Regions from separate parts of the Priestia sp. J2 genome, predicted to be linked through region 3. Evidence: riboswitches for the same ligand, from Rfam matches in the RefSeq annotation. Region 3 holds a riboswitch; each other region holds the start of a gene.
What was found. A riboswitch is a leader RNA that binds a small molecule or an ion and turns the genes downstream of it on or off. The one in region 3 is predicted to bind S-adenosylmethionine.
Positions count from the first base shown of each region.

Region 1: linked by a shared signal. The riboswitch ahead of LJY09_RS05900 (hypothetical protein) and the one ahead of LJY09_RS06970 (trans-sulfuration enzyme family protein) in region 3 are both predicted to bind S-adenosylmethionine.
Region 2: linked by a shared signal. The riboswitch ahead of mtnK (S-methyl-5-thioribose kinase) and the one ahead of LJY09_RS06970 (trans-sulfuration enzyme family protein) in region 3 are both predicted to bind S-adenosylmethionine.

Region 1 covers NZ_CP086208.1:1,154,818-1,158,982, reverse strand. The annotation lists gene LJY09_RS05910 (VOC family protein) at 1-138, shown strand, start outside; gene LJY09_RS05905 (M20/M25/M40 family metallo-hydrolase) at 157-1,770, opposite strand; gene LJY09_RS05900 (hypothetical protein) at 2,240-2,482, opposite strand; SAM riboswitch class I at 2,551-2,652, opposite strand; gene LJY09_RS05895 (amidohydrolase) at 2,716-3,870, opposite strand; gene LJY09_RS05890 (GNAT family N-acetyltransferase) at 3,918-4,165, opposite strand, start outside.
Region 2 covers NZ_CP086208.1:1,202,673-1,206,837, forward strand. The annotation lists gene LJY09_RS06120 (hypothetical protein) at 1-29, opposite strand, end outside; gene mtnA (S-methyl-5-thioribose-1-phosphate isomerase) at 222-1,280, opposite strand; gene mtnK (S-methyl-5-thioribose kinase) at 1,316-2,488, opposite strand; SAM riboswitch class I at 2,624-2,775, opposite strand; gene LJY09_RS06135 (carbon-nitrogen family hydrolase) at 2,867-3,649, opposite strand; gene LJY09_RS06140 (pyridoxal phosphate-dependent aminotransferase) at 3,762-4,165, shown strand, end outside.
Region 3 covers NZ_CP086208.1:1,364,707-1,368,871, reverse strand. The annotation lists gene LJY09_RS06975 (trans-sulfuration enzyme family protein) at 1-1,028, opposite strand, end outside; gene LJY09_RS06970 (trans-sulfuration enzyme family protein) at 1,012-2,157, opposite strand; SAM riboswitch class I at 2,229-2,346, opposite strand; gene LJY09_RS06965 (hypothetical protein) at 2,513-3,175, opposite strand; gene LJY09_RS06960 (hypothetical protein) at 3,245-4,165, opposite strand, start outside.

The sequences.
Region 1 (4,165 bases), 210 kb from region 3:
TTTTGCAGCGGAACACAAGGTGTTGTCCATAATACATTAAAAAAAGTTGGAGAGCGTCCATTTTTGGTTGAATTGGATCACGCTCTAACACCGCAACAAATTACCGTACAAGGAGCTTCTTTTAAATTCAACAAATAAACATCCGCGGGCGGATGTTTATTTCTGTGCTTCTTTTATAGCTTGATAAATGAAGTGAGGCAAAATCTCAAAGGAATACTGAACGTCTAATCTTTCGGTCCATTGATGCGCATCTCTTCCCAGCGGTCCAATGTTCAGCACCGGCATCTTCAGCTCCTCTTGCTCTTCTAGCGGGATATGATATCCTTTATTCCATAGAGGCATATTGGCTACTAACGTGTTAAATGTATGAAGCGGGTGCTGCAGGCTGGCATAGCTTAAATCCGAAATTCCGCCAAAATAACTTTGTTCAACTAGCTCCACTTGGAATTGCTCTTTGGCAGCTGCCTGTACGTTTGACAAAATCCTTTGTACAAAGAGATCATCATGTGAACAAACGGCCGGGTAAAAAGGCGGCGTAAAAAATAAGACTATCATCGGAGCTGCTTCTTTACATAAACCAGCTAAAGAGTTTACTAATTTAATGGTTTTATTTCTGTCATCATCTTCTTGTGCCAAAAGTGCTGCTTCCATTTCTTGCACATATTTTTCACCGTGCTGTTTGACTGCATGAGTATAAAGTTCTTCATACGTCCATACGTTCACGTCAAGGGATGAACCCTCCATTCCCGCAGCGTACTGCCTAGCAGCTTTATTATAATGTTTTTTTACATTCAAAGCCGCTTTGTCAGCCGATTTCAACAGCAGATCTGTTACTTCTTTAAGAGAGCGGTTTAACATAAATAAATTAAATAATACAACGGCAGAGTGCGGAACTTGAACGGAATACTCTTCTTTTAAATCTTTTTGTATCAGTACCGTAGGAGGTGGACTCGTTTCATCTCTTACTTTTTCGCAAAAATCAACGTTTAGTTCTATTTCTTTTGTTAAATAAGAAGCTAGTAAATTAGCATTTAAACCAGCTAGCGGTTCCCCTACATGAGTTTCTTTTCCATAACACAAAAAGCTTGGCATGATCTTGCCAATCGATCCTGAGTACACATAGTTCGTTTGATCACCAGGATAGCGGCTGAATACTGGTTCTGCATTTAGCATGAGAGAAAAATCCAGCTGATGTTTGCACGCAAGTTCTAAAAGAACAGGCACTGCTTTTCTCATTCCGAGCGAATTTACTTCTTCATCCGGTACCGACAGAAGCAGGATGTTTCCGTCAAACTCTCCGTTGCATGCTCGTTCAATCATACTGATATGCAGAGCAATACCTGCTTTCATGTCCATCGTTCCTCGGCCAAAAAGCCAGTCTCCTTTTATCATATCTTTTTGTACGTGCGCCGGAACTTGTTCCATATCATTATAAAAAGTACTCGTTAACGTATCAGCGTGAAAAGCATCCTTTTTCCACTGTCCATAATCTTGTACATCCACTACGTCGTAATGACTGACTAATACAACTGTTTTATTCGTATTTTTTCCTTCAACAAAAGCTGTGACAATCGATCGCCCGTCTCCTGTTGAATGAAGCTCAACTTGCTCGTTTTTTTGAAAGTAAGGCAGCTTCAATAAATACGACGCTATCGATTCAGCCATTTCCACTTCTGCCATCGTTCCTGTCACGCTAGGTATAGAAACCAATTCGCTTACAAGCTTCTTTAACTGTTCTTTTGTTTGATACAAAGATGTTTTGTTCGACATACCCTTCATCTCTTTCCTTTTTCTAAATTTTCCATCAAACAAAACGATTCGTCAATCCCTTTGACAGAGACCCTTTCATTCTATCCCTATGTATCATAGTATGCGCTTCCTTGACGCACATGATAAAAAAAGAGTGCGCGGCTAGGGCTAGCACCGCACACTCTTTTTTTTACTTTTCGTCATCTTCTAAAAAGTCTAGGATACGATCAATAAGCTGTTCGCTTCCTGCATCGTTTCCATGTTCAAGAGACATTTCCATTTCAATGCTCCTTTCATAAAATATTCTTGTTTTATAACATACCACAATTCATTTCGAATGTAACCTTTAATTTGTGTAAAAATTTCGACAATTTATGATTAATTTTAAAACCTAGTGAGTAATGATTATACCCACCAGATTCTTCAATTGTCAAAAAACATGCTTTCTATTTAAAAACACTAAAAAAATAGAGGCGCGAGCAAACTTCTTCTATAAAAGACAGCCTACTCGCTCAAGCTTGGAACAGCATGATGAATAAATTTCTAGTTCATTTGCTTTTTGTACATCTTTAATATCTATGCCTACAGCATATGTACGAACATGGTTTTCGACCACAATTTCATAAAATGTTTCTAATTCACGATAAGCTACTTGATAATGCTTTCCTAATAATTTTACGGCTTCCTTTAATGCTTTCTCTCCTGTATGTGCTGCAACTGCTGTATGACTCATAAAACCCTCTCCTTTTAGAAAAATAAAAAAAACTCATTTTGCTTTGATGCAAAATGAGTTTTTCACCCGTTTTATCACCCAAAGCACATGCTTTGCTGGTAGGAGCACCTTACATTCGTAGGTTGCTGTGGAGTCAAAGAGCCAGATCTCTCGTCCACTCGTGATAACTTTTTTAATTTAAAGTTTATTTTATCAAACAATTCTATCCGCGTAAATAGAAAAATAAAAATATTTTAATTTTTTTGGTAATGGAATGAATTCAAAAAGTCAAAGCTTAGATTAGCAAAATAAGAAGCTGCTACAAGTAATGCCTCTTCATTTAATGAAAAAGAAGGGTGGTGCCATTCATATTCTCCAGCCGTACCCATCCATACAAAAAATCCTGGTACACGCTGCTGATATACGGCAAAATCTTCTCCTCCAGGCGATTGTTCAGCTTCTACGACTTGATAACTAAGATTCTCTGCAGCGTTAATAACCAATTTTTCCAGCGTATCATCATTGTTTACTACAGGAAGATACGGATACCATTTAACGTCTACTGAAGCCCCGAAAGCTGCTCCAATCCCTTCAGCAGATCGTTTCATAAGAGCCGGTATTTTTTCTCTCGCTTCTTCTTGAAAGGTACGCACCGTTCCTTCAAGCGTTACTTTGTCAGGAATGACGTTCCACGAGCTCCCTCCGTGGATTTGAGTTATGCTGACAACAACATTTTGAAATGGGCTGAGATTACGGCTGACAATGGTTTGTAAACTAGTAACAATTTGACCAGCAGCAGCAATCGGATCTACTGTTTTTTCTGGAATACCTGCGTGACCGCCTACTCCTTTGACGTCAATTTCAAAACGATCAACACTTGCCATTAAAGGTCCCGATTTGACACCAATGGTTCCTACAGGAAGATTCGGTTTGTTATGCATCCCAAATATCGCTTCTACTCCTTCGAGCACACCTTTTTCAACGAGCATTTTTGCCCCAGAAGCCGTTTCTTCGGCCGGTTGAAAGATAAATCGAACCGTACCGCAAAGCTCCTGCTGACGCTCTTTGAGAAGAATGGCTGCTCCGATTATAGAAGCCGTATGAAAATCATGTCCGCATGCGTGCATAACACCGTTCACTTCAGAAGCAAATGGCAGATTGGTTTTTTCTTCAATTGGCAGCGCATCAATATCAGCTCGAATAGCGATAGTAGGTCCCGGCTTTCCTCCCACAATTTCCGCTACTGCTCCCACGTCTAAATGGAATGCATCCGCTATAGAAATATCGTAGTGCTTTAACCACTTTTTAATACGTTTAGTTGTTTCATATTCTTTCATTGAAAGCTCTGGAAACCGGTGCAGCTCACGGCGTATGTCTATTAGCGTATTTAGTAGTAATTGATCTGTCATATTTATCACTCTTTCACATTTCTTAATTTAGACCACTTCTCTATCTTTTATGACAAAGAGTGTACCTCATTGAATTTTTTATAAAGAAATACGGTCGTATAGCCTTCTGCAAGGTGCTTTTCTTTAGCTTGAACATATCCTTTTCGTTCATACATCTCAACTAACCAAGGATGTTCTTTTGCTGTTCCTAAAGACACACCTGGCGATTTAAACGTATTTTTTATTACCTCTTCCTCTACTAGATGAAGCAGCTTAGATCCAACGCCTTTCCTGGCAAACGACGGGTCCACTGCAA
Region 2 (4,165 bases), 160 kb from region 3:
CGGGCGGCCGCTGAGCCTCCTCGTCGCATACGCTCCTGTGGGGTCTCACCTGTTCCGCTTTTCCCGCAGGAGTCTTCGCCTTGCCCTCCAATCCACTGTTAGAAGGAACGAAACAGATGAAACTACATTCACCATAACAAAAAAAACGAACCATTAATCAAACGTGTTGATTAATGGTTCGTTTTGCAGTGGGGCTAAAATACTTTTGTCTCAGCCTCTTGTTATTGAGCAGATTGCAGCAAAACTTTTTGAATGGATTCAAAAGACGGGGAATGGATAACTCCATGCTCTGTAATAATGGCCGTAATCAGTTCGCTTGGCGTCACATCAAAAGCTGGATTGTACACAGAGATTCCGTCTGGAGCAATTTGCGTATCTCCAATGTGCGTTACTTCTTTAGGTGAACGTTCTTCAATAGGGATGCTGCTTCCGTCTTGAATAGATAAATCAAATGTGGACTGCGGCGCTGCTACGTAAAATGGAATACCGAATGCTTTCGCTAAAAGAGCAAGTCCATACGTTCCAATTTTGTTAGCCGTATCGCCATTTGCTGCAATGCGGTCAGCACCTACAATGATCCCATTAATTCCTTTTGTTTTAATGGTATGAGCAGCCATATTATCCGTAATCAGCGTAACGTCTACTCCCGACTGCTGAAGTTCCCATGCTGTTAAGCGAGAACCTTGAAGAACGGGTCTTGTTTCACAAGCAAATACTTCAAGCGGAATATCGCGCTGCTTAGACAAGTGAAAAGGTGCTAATGCTGTTCCATAATAAGCTGTAGCAATTGAACCAGCATTACATATTGTCATGATTTTATCTTTCTTTTTAAATAAAGAAAGGGCATGATCTCCAATTCGGTAGCACGTTTCTTCATCTTCTACTTGAATTTGAATCGCTTCATGAACAACTTTTGTTTTAGCTTCATTAACGGACGAAGCGGATTCAGCGCTTTTCGCTACGCGGTCCAATGCCCAAAATAAATTGACGGCAGTCGGGCGTGAACTAGCTAAATACTGTTGATCTAGAGCTAGCTTTTTGTTAAATTCCTTGACTGAATCCGTGTCATAGCTAAGCGCAGAAAGAGCAAGACCAAAAGCCGCCGTAATGCCAATTGCAGGGGCTCCGCGTACTTTCAAGGTAGTAATAGCATCCCATACGTCTTTAATGGTTTGCAGCTTAATATATTCAACTTTGCCAGGAAGCTGCTGCTGATCTAATAAAGTAATATATGATTCATTCCATTCCACTGAGCGCGGAAGTGATAGTGTATTTGTCATGCTGATACCGATCCTTTCATTGTGTACATTATTCGTTATCGAAGTAAATGTTCAAATTCATTTGGTGAAACGTCTTGTTGGTGCAGAAGTAAATAGCGTCCAATTTTTAACGCAGTACGTTTAGCGTTAATTTTTCTTTCCTCTGAAGAAATTTCGTCTAAGTCCGCCACGTGAGCTAAGCCAATCGTACGTCGAATGATTTCACACCCTGCATATCCAACAGCATCTTGCCACGTTTGCGTTAAAATTTCATGTAACAAGCGCTCATCTTTAGCGAAAGGTTCAGTGTTTTCAGAATGCCAAAGCGCAGTAAAGGTATCTTTAAATACGTTCCATGTGTTCGTAATGTGTGCAAATAACGGTTCGCGATCTGTTTTTCGAGAAAGAGCATTTAAAAATAAATTCGCAACAAATTGGCCTAAATCGAATCCAAACGGACCGTAAAAAGCAAACTCTGGATCAATCACTTTCGTTTCTTGACTGCTAGCAAATATGCTTCCTGTATGTAAATCACCGTGAATTAGCGTTTGGGCATTTGTTAAAAATTTATATTTTAATTTTGCTGCTTGTAGCTTTACATCTCCATCGTTCCACAATTCTTCTACATCAGGACGCAGCGCTTCTTCAAATTCATTTGTATCGATATCAAAAAAAGGATCTGTAAAAACTAAATCTTCCGTAATATTGCATAAGTCCGGATTGCTGTACTTGACGACTTCTTCTTTTTTATCCTGAGGCTTTAAGGCAAAATCCGACGTTTTGAACGCAATATGTCCTAGAAAAGAACCGATATGCTGTGAAAGCAGGGGATAACTTTCTCCTTGAATAAGTCCGGCGCGGGAAATCGTTAAATGAGACAGATCTTCCATGACCGTAACAGCAAGCGTTTCATCGTGGTAATACACAGCTGGTACGAGTTCAGGGGTAAATGCACCGAATTGCTTGAGCGCATTGCTTTCAATCGTGGCACGGTTCAAGGATAGAGGCCAGCTTTCGCCTACAACTTTTGCATAGGGAAGTGCTTGTTTGACGATAATGGATTTATTCGTTTGATCATTTATGATGTGAAAGACGAGATTTAAGTTGCCATCACCGATTTCACGGGCAGTCAGTGCTTCTGTGGCATCAAAGAGACCTAGCTTTTTTACAAGTTTGATTGCTGAAATTTCTGTTAAAGGCTGATACTTCTCTGTTTTCGTTGTTGACATTAGAATCCCTCCATAGTTTATTAAACTGATTTGTTTACTAAGTTAATAGGTTTAAGAATGTATGGAGGCTTTTATAATTTTAGAAAATATAAAAGCCTCTTTCGTTGGAAAGAGGCTTGATTGTAGTGTTCAAACCTCTTATCTGCCAGAAAGAATTACTTTCTGTTGGAATTAGCACCGTGCCTTTGTAAAAACATTTTTTACGGGTGTGATCCATCTTAGGATGGAATGACGGTCGGTTGCTGGGCTTCACAGGGCCAAATCCCTCAGCCAACTCTTGATAAGAGTACGATTACTTATTCAATTTTGATTTGTTTGAAAATTTTATGTTATCTGGTGAAAATCGTATCATGCAAAAAAACGGCTGTCAATACATAATTAATAAAATTCTGTGCGGCGATCTGTAAAGACAGGAATTTGTTTACGAATTTCTTTTACAAGTTCCAGGTTAACGTCGGCACTTAAAAGTTCTTCGCTATCGCCAGCTTCAGCGATTATTTCTCCCCACGGATCGATGACTAAGGAATGTCCGGCAAATGTGTTATTAGGATCTTGGCCTACACGATTACACGCGATTACATAGCATTGATTTTCGATTGCGCGGCTAATGAGCAGTGCTTTCCAATGGGCAAGTCTTGGAGCCGGCCACTGAGCAACAACAAATAAGACTTCTGCTCCGCTGCTAGTATGCACGCGAATCCATTCTGGAAAACGAATATCGTAACAAATAACTCCTGCGCATAAAGACTGTTCAAGTGTAAAAAGATTTTTTGCTGTTCCTGCTTCTAGATAGAGGTGCTCATCCATTAATTTAAATAAGTGCAGCTTACTGTATTGTGATACTTCACGACCTTTTCGGTCAAAAATATACATCGTATTTGTGACGCCTTGCTCTGTTTTTTTCGCGATCGAACCTGCCACAATATTTACTTCGTTCGTTTTAGCAAATTGAGAGATTAATTGCTTGGCCTGCTGTCCTTCATCATCGGCAATTTCGTCTAGCCGCGTCAAATCATAAGCTGTATCCCATAGCTCAGGAAGCACAAGGATGTCAGGGTTTTCTTTTAGAGCTTCCGTCATTTTTTGTTGAATATATTTTCGGTTTTTAGTTGGGTTTCCAAACGCAATATCAAGCTGCAAACACGTGATTTTTACACTCACTTTATCATCCGTCCTTTTTTTAGTAGTTGAAAAAAATGACTTTACAAGTTGAGTATTACAATATATTATTTGTGACTAGAATTTCAAGAATTTTTTGAGAAGGTGTGCGATGATGAAACAATTTGAGCAATCGGAACTATTAAAAAGTTTACCAAAACAATTTTTTGCATCACTTGTAGGCAAGGTAGGAAAAGTAATGGCCCAAGGGCACGACGTTATTAACTTAGGGCAGGGAAATCCTGATCAGCCTACTCCTTCACATATTGTAGAAACACTCCAAAAAGCAAGTGCTAATCCTATGCATCATAAATATTCTCCATTTCGGGGGCACCAGTTTTTAAAAGAGGCCGTTGCGACTTTTTATAAACGAGAATATGGCGTTGATGTGGATCCTGAAAAAGAAGTAGCTATTTTGTTTGGCGGGAAGGGTGGACTTGTAGAAATTCCGCAGTGCTTATTAAACCCTGGAGATACGGTGCTGGTTCCGGATCCTGGATATCCTGATTACTGGTCTGG
Region 3 (4,165 bases):
ATTGTTGCAGGATGCGTGAGAATGGATTCAACTGCACCTAGACTAACTCCAATTGAAGCTAATTTGACTCCTTGTAAAATATGTCGTGCTACTTCTTCATCCTGCACTTGGAAAGAAATCATAGCTCCGTATCCATTTGCTTGTTCTGAAATGAGTTTGTGGTCCGGATGACTTTTTAAGCCTGGGTAGTATACACGGCTCACTAGAGATTGTTCTTCAAGCCACTTTGCAAACTGCAGCGCTGTTTTTAACTGCTGATCTAAACGAACTTTTAATGTCTTAATGCCTCGAAGCAGTAAAAAACAATCCTGTGGCCCCAAGATAGCACCAAAAGCATTTTGTACAAACTTTACTTCTTCCGCTAGCTTTTCATCGCTTACTACAACTAAACCGCCAATGACGTCACTGTGGCCGCTGATATATTTTGTAGCACTATGAATGACAATATTTACACCAAGGTCAATCGGCTGCTGTAGATAAGGTGTTAAAAACGTGTTATCCACAATTGTAAGGAGATTGTGCTCCTTCGCCAAACTTGCTACTGCTTTAATATCCGTTACCTGTAAAAATGGATTTGAAGGGCTTTCGATATAAATAGCCTTCGTATCTTTTGTGATAGCTTCTTCTACTTTCTCAACCTTCGTTGTATCAACAAAAGTTGTTTTGATACCAAACTTTGAAAATAGTCGTGTTAATACACGATATGTCCCGCCGTACGTATCGTGTGAAACTAAAATTTCATCTCCTGATTCAAAAATAGATAACACCGATGAAATAGCAGCCATACCTGATGAAAAAGCAAAACCAGCGTATCCATTTTCTAGCTGAGCAATAGTGTTTTCTAAAGCCTCACGCGTTGGGTTTCCTGAACGAGAATAGTCATAGCGGCCGTTGTTCGTCTCATCTTCTTGATTAAATGTAGATACCTGATAAATAGGTACGTTAACCGCTCCAAAATGACCGTCAATTCCTGTATTTGCATGAATTAAGTTCGTACCAAATCTATGTTTATTATTGTTGGTATGCATCAAATGCCTCCTTCAAATCTTTAATTAAATCATCTGCGTGCTCAATTCCAACTGATAATCGAAGTAAACAGTTTGTTACTCCGACACGATTTCGAATTTCCTCCGGAATATCAGCGTGTGTTTGACGAGCTGGGAATGTCATTAAACTTTCCACGCCTCCTAAGCTTTCTGCAAATGTAATAACTTTAACATTTTCTAAAAGTACTGACACGATGTTAGGGTGTGAGACAGCAAAAGAAATCATGCCTCCAAATCCAGTTGCTTGTTTCTTCATGATTTCATAGCCCGGATGTGTTTCAAGACCAGGGTAATACACTTTTTCCACGAGATCATGAGCAGTAAGCCAATTTGCAATTTTCAGTGCGTTTTCGTTATGTTTTTCCATACGAAGCGCTAGCGTCTTAATACCGCGCAATAACAGCCAGCTATCCTGTGGACCTAAGATTGCCCCAGCTGCATTTTGATAAAAACGAATTTTCTCTCCTAAGCTACTACATCGAGCGACTACAAGACCAGCAACTACATCATTATGACCCCCAATGTATTTGCTTGCACTATGTATCACAATATCTGCTCCGAGCTCTAAAGGACGCTGATAGTAAGGGGACATGAATGTATTGTCAACGATAGTAAGCAAATCATGCTGTTTAGCTAACGCAATTGCTTCTGGCAAATCAGTCACGTGCATCATTGGATTTGTAGGTGTTTCAATAAATAGAGCTTTCGTGTTGGGACGAAGCGCATCTTTTACTTGCTCGAGATGGGCTGTGTTGACGTACGAAACAGTAATTCCTTGCTCTGAAAAGATTTCATTTAGTACTCGGTACGTTCCTCCGTATAAATCCTCTGATACAATTAAATGATCTCCGTTTTTAAATAGTGCTAAAACTGCCATTACACCCGCCATTCCTGAAGCGAATGCTACTCCTACTTCGCCTTTTTCTAAAGCAGCAATTGCTTCTTCCAATGCTGTACGAGTAGGGTTTGCCGTACGTGCATAGTCAAATCCCGTACTTTGCCCTAAAGCAGGATGAGCAAATGTTGATGCTTGGTAAATGGGTGTTGTAATAGAACCTGTTGAAGGGTCACGACCTACTCCTGAACGAACTAATAAAGTTTCAATTTTCATCTATTTCTCTCCTTAACTCAAAATAAAAAACACTCTTCACAGATGGAAGAGTGTTCGTTTATACACGATTTCTCTCATCTGTTAGAACAATACTGATGTTCCACAGGAATTAGCACCGTTCAAATGAATGTTTCATTTGATGGTTGCCGGGCATCGCAGGGCCAGTCCCTCCGCCACTCTTGATAAGAGTTCTATATAATTGTTGGTGGTTAACGTTTGTTGTTACTAACTTTAATAAAGATTTTCTTTATTGTCAACATAATTTTCTAAAAAATTTAAATCATCTCATTTGTTTATTCAATATACTTGTCCTGATAAGCACATAAAAAAAGAGACGACACCAAGGTCTCTTTTTCTAAGGCAAGTGCACAGATTTTACGTGAGCTAACTTCCAGTACATACTTTCTCCATTTGCCGTAATTAGTTCAACAATATTATTAGAAACTTCTTTAAGTACGCCAATTTTTTCTGATTGATCCCCTAAATCTAATACGACCAGTTGATTTTCATATTTTTTAAGCTGCTCTTCAAAGTTTCTGACAAAAGGTGCAGAGGCAGGCCTTACTGGGAGCTCTTTGTCACTTAAAGAATAAGGGGTTAACTCATTACTATAAGGGGTAAGCCATTTCAAATGATGTAAAGAAACAAAGACATTTTTATATACTGGAGAATAAAACACAAGATAATCATTCAGCACGCTTGTAATATAGCCATGCAATGATTTTCCTCCTGTTACATAAATTTCAATAAATTTTCCTTTTGCCTGCTGTAAAATATTACGATAAGAAATCCGCTGACTTTCTTCTATTAAGTTCTCTTCTATGGTTCGTAAAGGTGTATAATCTTCTTCTGAAACCTCTCGCAAGCGATGTATGTGTAAAAGAGGAATATACAAATAATCATGTCCATTATATAAAACCATTACATCTAACCCGAGATCAACAAGTTTTCCTATAAACGTTGTTTTCCCTGATATATCGACTTCAACAATTTTATCAATATAATGATTCATACTCATTCTCATTCTCCTCCTTTTTCCTATATGATAGAAAAGGTGCTTTATAAGCACCTTTTACGTTCCAGTTCGTCATGCTTTCCAACGATAATTTTTCGTTTTAATAACTTTTTCACCTGGTGTTGAAGAGCGTGAACCCGTACGGCGTCCTCCCGAGCGATCGTCTGTGCGACCTCCTGTACGTCTTCCGGTACGTCTTCCGGTACGGTCTCCAGTACGGCCATCCGTGCGACCTCCGGTTCTATCTACTGTAGTTGACTCTTGCATAGAATCTTCTTCATTTGTATCTCCATTTTGCTCAGAATTTTCTTCATTTTGCTTGAAAGATCCTTTTGATCCTAAGGCAATGGTTTTTACGTGTCTTGGTTGTAAACGTAAAACTTGATTATTTTGTACAAGAGTAAAGTTTCCACTGCGGCTTTGAACTAATACACCTTCCACAGCCTCTGGGCCTCCACCGTTAATAGCTACCCATCTATGTGAAAACTCTTCAAACAGTTCATTAAAACTTTTCGCTTTGATATAATCAGGTGTTTCTTCAACTAATAATGGATTTTGCGGAACAACAGGTGTATTTTTGCTTACAACTTCACTTACACTCTTTATATGCTCTACATTGATATAAACGACGCCGTCATCTTCTGTTAATAATACGACATACGCAGATTCAAATGAGCCTAATACGTCAAGGATTTTACCCACTTTCTTCTCTGGACCACCTTGATTTATTTGCACCTGCTTATCTTTCATTAATAATAGAGTACCTGCAAATGTGTTAGCTCTGTGAAGTTCTACTTCACTATTAAATCCAGAAAATGTTTGTGCCGAATTAGACTTCGTATCCTCTGTAATGCTTTTAACATGGGCAAGCTGATAATAAATAAATGTATACTGCTGCTGTGGAATAAGCTGAGCCGGCTGATTATTTTGCTGGTTGTTATTTTGATTTGTTTCAAGAGCAAGTGTTAAATAATCTGATTGAACGTCAATTAA